DNA from 2 places in the Mesorhizobium sp. M9A.F.Ca.ET.002.03.1.2 genome. Region 1 is predicted to be linked to the other one. Evidence: riboswitches for the same ligand, from Rfam matches in the RefSeq annotation. Region 1 holds a riboswitch; the other holds the start of a gene.

Region 1 (3,404 bases):
GTGTCGTCGCGCGCGGCCCGCCGCCCAGCGTCAGCACGATGGTGAAGGACGTGATGCAGAGCATGAAGACAAGCCCGGCGACCCCCGGCAGTGCCGCGCGCAGCGTCGGCCATTCGATCAGCCGGAAGGCAGGCCTGGCGCCCATGCCGAGCTGGCTCGCCAATCGCCACTGGTCGGCCGGCACTGTCCCCAGTGCTTCAAGGAACAATCGCGTAGCCAGCGGCAGATTGAAGAAGACATGGGCGACGAGGATGCCGGACAGGCCGTATATGCCCGGCCAGCCCTGACCTCCAATCGCGGTGAGCACGCCGGCGAAATAGCCGGCACGGCCATAAAGGGCCAGAATGCCGAGCGCCGCGACGATGGCCGGCAGCGCCAGCGGCACGGCGAAGAGCTGCAGGATCAGGTCGCGGCCAAAGAAGCGCGGATGCCGCGACAGCGCCCGAGCAACCAACAGCGCCGGCACGACGGAAAGCAGCGTCGACAGCAAAGCCTGCCACAGCGTGAAACGAGCGACGCGCAAGAGGTAGGAATCGAAGGCCGAAGCGGCGCCGGACGGGTCGCGTGTGCCTTCAAGGATGAGCCCGGCGAACGCTCCGCCGATCAGCAGCGCAATAGCGTCAAGCGCGATGATGCCGGCGATGACGCGAGAGTCAGGAGGGGGTGCGTGCGGCACTCTGGACCACCTGACACGGGACCGTTCTTTGACTGGTGTCTAACGAACGTCGCGTTCCTTCGCGCCCCCCTCTGTCCTGCCGGACATCTCCCCCACAAGGGGGGAGATTGGCGGGAGATGTCCGGCAGGACAGAGGGGGGCGCCGTAGAGCGGTCATCTCACGAGATTTGCCTGCAAAGACTACTTGCTCATCACCGACAACCATTCGTCGACCCAGGCCTTGCGGTTGGCGGCGACCTCTTCGGGGCTGAACATCAACGTCCTGGTCGGCTTGACGAGCTTGTCGAAGGCCGGATTGAGCGGCTTGTCGGTCTTGCCGGCCGGGAACATCCAGTTGGTCTCGGGGATGACATCCTGGAATTTCGGCCCGGTCATGAAAGTCAGGAACTGTTCTGCCAGCGGGTTTTTGGCACCCGTGGTGGTGATGCCGGCCACCTCGATCTGCAGATACTCGCCCTCCTCGAAGGGCGCCGCCTGGTAGCGCCCGGTGTTTTCGGCGACCATGTGATAGGCCGGCGATGTGGTGTAGGACAGCACCATTGGCGCCTCGCCCTTGGTGAATAGGCCGTAGGCCTCGCTCCAGCCCGGCGTCACTGTGAGCACCTTCGCCTTGAGCTTGGCCCAGGCTTCCGGCGCCTTGTCGCCATAGACCGACCTCACCCACAGCAGCAGGCCGAGACCAGGCGTCGAGGTGCGCGGATCCTGGATGACGATCTTCTCATCGGCATTGCCCTCGACCAATTCCTTCAGGCTCTTCGGCGGGGTTTTCAGCTTTTCGGTGTCGTAGACGACGGCGAAATAACCGTAGTCGAACGGCACGAAAACATCGTCGCTCCAGCCGCCCGGCACATTGACGTCGGTCACCGCACCATGCGGCGAAAACAGGCCGGTGGCCTTGGCTTCGGCCGTCAGATTGGTGTCGAGGCCGAGCACGATATCGGCCTTGGTGGCGGCCCCTTCCAGCTTGACGCGGTTGAGCAGCGCTACACCGTCAGCGACCGCGACAAAATCGAGAGTACAGCCGCATTCCGCCTCGAAGGCCTTCTTCACCGCGGGGCCAGGACCCCAGTCGGCGGTAAAGCTCTCATACGTGTAGACGGTGAGCTTCTCCTGCGCGGATGCCGGCCCGCCGGCGAGAACGGACGCCGCAAGGAGCACTGCTGAGACAAGAGAGTAAAAAAGCGTGCGCATCGGCGCCTCCTTCGTTCGCATTGAAAGGAATTGAGGCGTCGGGTTTTCCGAAACGTCTAATCCCTCCGCCGGTACAAACCGGATCAGGTTCAGCGGGTTGGCGTCGTTGCCTCTCAGCCGGTCCGCGAAGATCGCGTCCAGCACCCCGTTAGAGCGTTTCGACACATAGGGCCGGCCCAAGTGCGACGCAAGCGGAAGTTTGCCGGGCACGCGGGCGCGGCCTTCCGTTTCGCAAGCGGGGCTGGTAAGGGCCACGCATATGAGCGCATTCACCATCCTGCTTGGCGGCGATCTTATCCGCACACCACTGCTCGACCGCCAGGTCGCCGGCACACGCGTCATCGCCGCCGATGCCGGCATCGGCCATGCCCGGACTTTGGGCGTGACGCCGGAACTCTGGGTCGGCGACTTCGATTCCGTCCCGGCGGATTTGCCGGACGATCTGACCGCCGTTCCCCGCCATGTGTTTCCGGCAGAAAAGGACAGCACCGACGGCGAACTGGCCATCGCCGCCGCGCTCGAACGCGGTGCGACCAGCCTCGTGCTCGCAGGTGCGTTCGGCGGCAGGCGCATCGACCACGCATTCCTGCATCTGGCGCTCAGCCTGCGACTGGCGGAAAGCGGGACGGACGTGCTTTTGACCAGCGGGGCGCAGGAAGGCATCCCCTTGCTTCCCGGAAAGGCCGGCTTCGACTACGCCGACGGCACGCTGTTTTCGATCCTCGACTTCTCCGATCTTACCGGCCTGACCGTCTCCGGCGCCAAATGGCCGCTGAACCATGTCGAGGTGGCGTTCGGCTCGTCGCTGACCCTTTCCAACGAGGTCAAGGGCCGGCTCGAAATCGCGCTGGACAGCGGCCGCGCGCTGTTGCTCGCCCATCCTTTTCCCTTACCCGAAAGCTGACATGGCGCCGCCGCTTCTCAATCTCGACGGGATAAAACTGACCTTCGGTGGCACGCCGCTGCTCGACGGAGCGGAACTGACAGCGTCGGCCGGCGACAAGATCGCCCTGGTCGGCCGCAACGGCTCGGGCAAGTCGACATTGCTCAAGATCGCAGCGGGATTGATCGAGCCGCAGGACGGCGAGGTGTTCCGCCAGCCCTCTGCGACGGTGCGCTACCTGCCGCAAATGCCCGACATGGACGGTTTCGCCAGCGTCCGCGCCTATGTCGAGGCGGGACTCGGACCTGCCGACGATCCCTACCGCGCCACCTATCTGATGGAACATCTCGGCCTGTCCGGCGAGGACCGGCCGGACGACTTGTCCGGCGGCGAGGCGCGCCGCGCCGCCCTTGCCCGCGTCATGGCGCCGGAGCCCGACATTCTCCTCCTCGATGAGCCGACCAACCATCTCGACCTTTCGGTCATCGAATGGCTGGAGGAGGAGCTTGTCCGCACCTCTTCCGCGCTGATCGTCATCTCGCACGACCGCCGCTTCCTCGAACGCGTGTCGCGCGCCACCGTCTGGCTCGATCGCGGCCAGACCCGCAGGCTGGACAAGGGCTTCGGCCATTTCGAGGAATGGCGCGACACGGT
Region 2 (3,404 bases), 2.8 Mb from region 1:
ACGCGACGACATGATCCGGACATTGAAGGAAAAGGGACCCGCTGCACCGGTTACGAGCGCAATGCGCAACGATATCCCGAGGATACATTACCGCAAAAGCCTCGAGGAGAGCCTGCGGCTCATGCAGCAGTCAGACGTGCCTGCTGTTGCCGTCGTGGACAATTCCGAACGGCTGGTCGGGCTCATGACACACGAAACCATAGGCGAGATGCTTATGGTCCGTTCAGCCGTTTCAGATGCCTTCCGTTTTGGCCGTTTGCGTGGAGGCAAGCCGCGACTCACACGGATCTGAGCACGAGGGCGATGCGCCCTGTCGTCGGCACAGAGCTGGAAGTCGAGCACAGGCCGGAACGACGCTGTTCCGGCCTGCCTGCCTTTTGCGTCTTAAGAACCTGCGACGTGAGGCAGAAGTTCAAGCACACCGCGATAGATCATCTCGCCAGCTACGTAGAGGATGATCACCAGCCCGACATAGGCAATCCAACGGTACTTCTGAAGCAGGTTGGCAATGAAGCTTGCGGCAACGCCCATCAGCGCGACGGAGAGGACAAGGCCGAAGATCAACACGTTCGGGTGCTCGCGCGCGGCACCAGCTACCGCCAGAACATTGTCGAGCGACATGGAGACGTCGGCGATGACGATCTGCCAGGTTGCTTGCGCGAGAGTCTTGCGTGGAGCTTTGCCGGCCACCATGCCGTCGTAGTCGACGTCACTTTCCGAAAGCGCTTCGATCGCTTGTGCTTCCTGCCCATGGTTCTGCCGGAGTTCGCGCCACATCTTCCAGCACACCCACAACAGCAACACGCCGCCGGCCAGCAGTAGGCCGACGATCTGCAGGAGCTGGGTTGTCGCAGCCGCAAAGCCGATACGCAGAACGGCCGCCGCGACTATACCAACGAAGATCGCCTTTCTGCGCTGCTCCTTGGGGAGCCCGGCCGCGGCAAGGCCGATAACGATGGCGTTGTCGCCGGCCAGCACCAGGTCGATCATGATGACCTGCAAGAGAGCGGTCATTGCTTCGGGACTGAAAAATTCTGTCATAGGGCACCCTTGCGTTCAGCTAGGGGTGACCCGGCTTGCGAGCATGACCGTAGAGCAACGCGGACACCGCGTATGACAAGAGAAATGCCGCTACAGCTGAAGAAATCTCAAAGCCAGGCCACCCGGATTGGAATTCCAGTCCGACATCACAGTCCTGTTGGACTGCCAGAGGGGCCCGGCCTGGTAGCATTTAGCTAATTGCAGGAAGCGAAAAACTCAAGGCTGAATCGTGGTCCCGGCCTATGCGAGAATCAGGCCTCACGCTCGTGGCTGCACGAGACGGCTATCCCGCCGGTGGCAGGCCGAATGCCCTTGACAAGATGGCGATTGCCCGCTCAACTTGGTGCATTCACCAGGGGAGTCCCGGCAAGGGGCTGAGATACTGCTGGCTTTTGCGGCGCAGTGACCCGTTGAACCTGATCCAGTTCATACTGGCGTAGGGACGGTGCAAGCGCTTTGCGGGAGTTCATGCCCGAAAACCTGTAAGCAGGCAGGCCAAAGCGTCTTTTCATCCTTCCGGCACAGAACTGGGTCTCCAATGCATGAGCAAAGGAGCCTCAAATGAATGCCATTACCCCTGCGGTGTCGACAGGACCGCTGCCTGCCTCCAGCAAGATCCACAAACCCGGCACGATCCATCCGCAGATCAGGGTGCCGATGCGGGAAATCGCCGTCCATCCGACGGCCGGCGAACCGCCTGTCACCGTCTACGATCCGTCAGGCCCCTATACAGATCCAAGCGTCGAGACGCGTATCGAGAACGGGCTTGCCCGGCTTCGGCACGCGTGGATCAAGGCGCGCGGCGACGTCGAATTCCAGGAAGGTCGCAATGTCAGGCCGGAGGATAATGGGTTCGTGTCAGGCGAACGGCTGACGCCGGAATTTCCTGTCCGCCACCGACCGCTCAAGGCCAAGCAAGGCAAGGCTGTAACCCAGCTTGCCTATGCCCGCGCCGGCATCATCACGCCCGAAATGGAATTCGTTGCCATTCGCGAAAATCTCGGCCGCGAGAGCTTACGTAGCGGGATGCAGCGCGACGGCGAGTCTTTCGGCGCGGCGGTCCCGGACTTCATCACGCCGGAATTCGTGCGCGACGAGGTGGCGCGCGGACGGGCGATCATTCCCGCCAACATCAACCACCCAGAGAGCGAACCGATGATCATCGGCCGCAATTTCCTGGTGAAGATCAACGCCAATATCGGCAATTCGGCGGTCACCTCGTCGATGGCCGAAGAGGTCGAAAAAATGGTCTGGGCTACCCGCTGGGGCGCCGACACCGTGATGGATCTGTCGACCGGCCGCAACATCCACAACATCCGCGAATGGATCATCCGCAATGCCCCGGTGCCGATCGGTACTGTCCCACTCTACCAGGCGCTCGAAAAGGTCGGCGGCATCGCCGAGGATCTGACCTGGGACGTCTACCGCGATACGCTGATCGAACAGGCCGAACAGGGGGTCGACTATTTCACGATCCATGCCGGTGTGCGCCTGCACTACATCCCGCTGACGGTCGACCGGGTCACCGGCATCGTGTCGCGCGGCGGTTCCATCATGGCCAAGTGGTGTCTGCATCATCACCGCGAAAGCTTCCTCTACGAGCATTTCGAGGACATCTGCGACATTGCCAGAGCCTATGACGTGTCCTTCTCGCTCGGCGACGGCCTTCGTCCCGGCTCGATCGCCGATGCCAACGACGCGGCGCAATTCGCCGAACTGGAAACGCTTGGCGAGCTGACAAAAATCGCCTGGGCCAAGGATTGCCAGGTGATGATCGAGGGGCCGGGCCATGTTCCGATGCACAAGATCAAAGAGAACATGGACAAGCAACTCGAAGTCTGCGGCGAGGCGCCCTTCTACACGCTTGGACCGCTGACGACGGACATCGCGCCGGGCTACGACCACATCACCTCCGGCATCGGCGCGGCGATGATCGGCTGGTACGGCACGGCCATGCTCTGCTACGTCACGCCCAAGGAGCATCTCGGCCTGCCTGACCGCAACGACGTCAAGACCGGTGTCATCACCTACAGAATAGCCGCGCACGCCGCCGACCTCGCCAAGGGTCATCCGGCAGCGAAGCTCCGTGACGATGCGCTGTCGCGGGCGCGGTTCGAGTTTCGCTGGGAAGACCAGTTCAACCTGTCGCTCGACCCTGAAACGGCGCGCTCCTTCCACGACGAGACCTTGCCGAAGGAGGCGCACAAGCTGGCGCATTTCTGCTCCATGTGCGGGCCGAAATTCTGCTCGATGCGCATCTCCCATGACATTCGGGCTGAGGCCCAGAAAGAGGGCATGGCTGCGATGGCGGCGAAATACCGCGAGGGCGGCGATCTTTATATGGCGGTGGATGGCGAACCGCC

The links. Region 1 has a riboswitch for thiamine pyrophosphate ahead of thiB (thiamine ABC transporter substrate binding subunit). Riboswitches for the same ligand answer to the same signal wherever they lie in the genome.
Region 2: another riboswitch for thiamine pyrophosphate. It lies ahead of thiC (phosphomethylpyrimidine synthase ThiC); the one in region 1 lies ahead of thiB (thiamine ABC transporter substrate binding subunit).

The regions. Positions count from the first base shown of each region.
Region 1 covers NZ_CP034443.1:978,648-982,051, forward strand. The annotation lists gene thiP (thiamine/thiamine pyrophosphate ABC transporter permease) at 1-676, opposite strand, end outside; gene thiB (thiamine ABC transporter substrate binding subunit) at 857-1,867, opposite strand; TPP riboswitch at 1,911-2,025, opposite strand; gene EJ066_RS04915 (thiamine diphosphokinase) at 2,127-2,771, shown strand; gene EJ066_RS04920 (ABC-F family ATP-binding cassette domain-containing protein) at 2,773-3,404, shown strand, end outside.
Region 2 covers NZ_CP034443.1:3,744,514-3,747,917, reverse strand. The annotation lists gene EJ066_RS17920 (site-2 protease family protein) at 1-292, shown strand, start outside; gene EJ066_RS17915 (TerC family protein) at 385-1,041, opposite strand; TPP riboswitch at 1,386-1,502, shown strand; gene thiC (phosphomethylpyrimidine synthase ThiC) at 1,603-3,404, shown strand, end outside.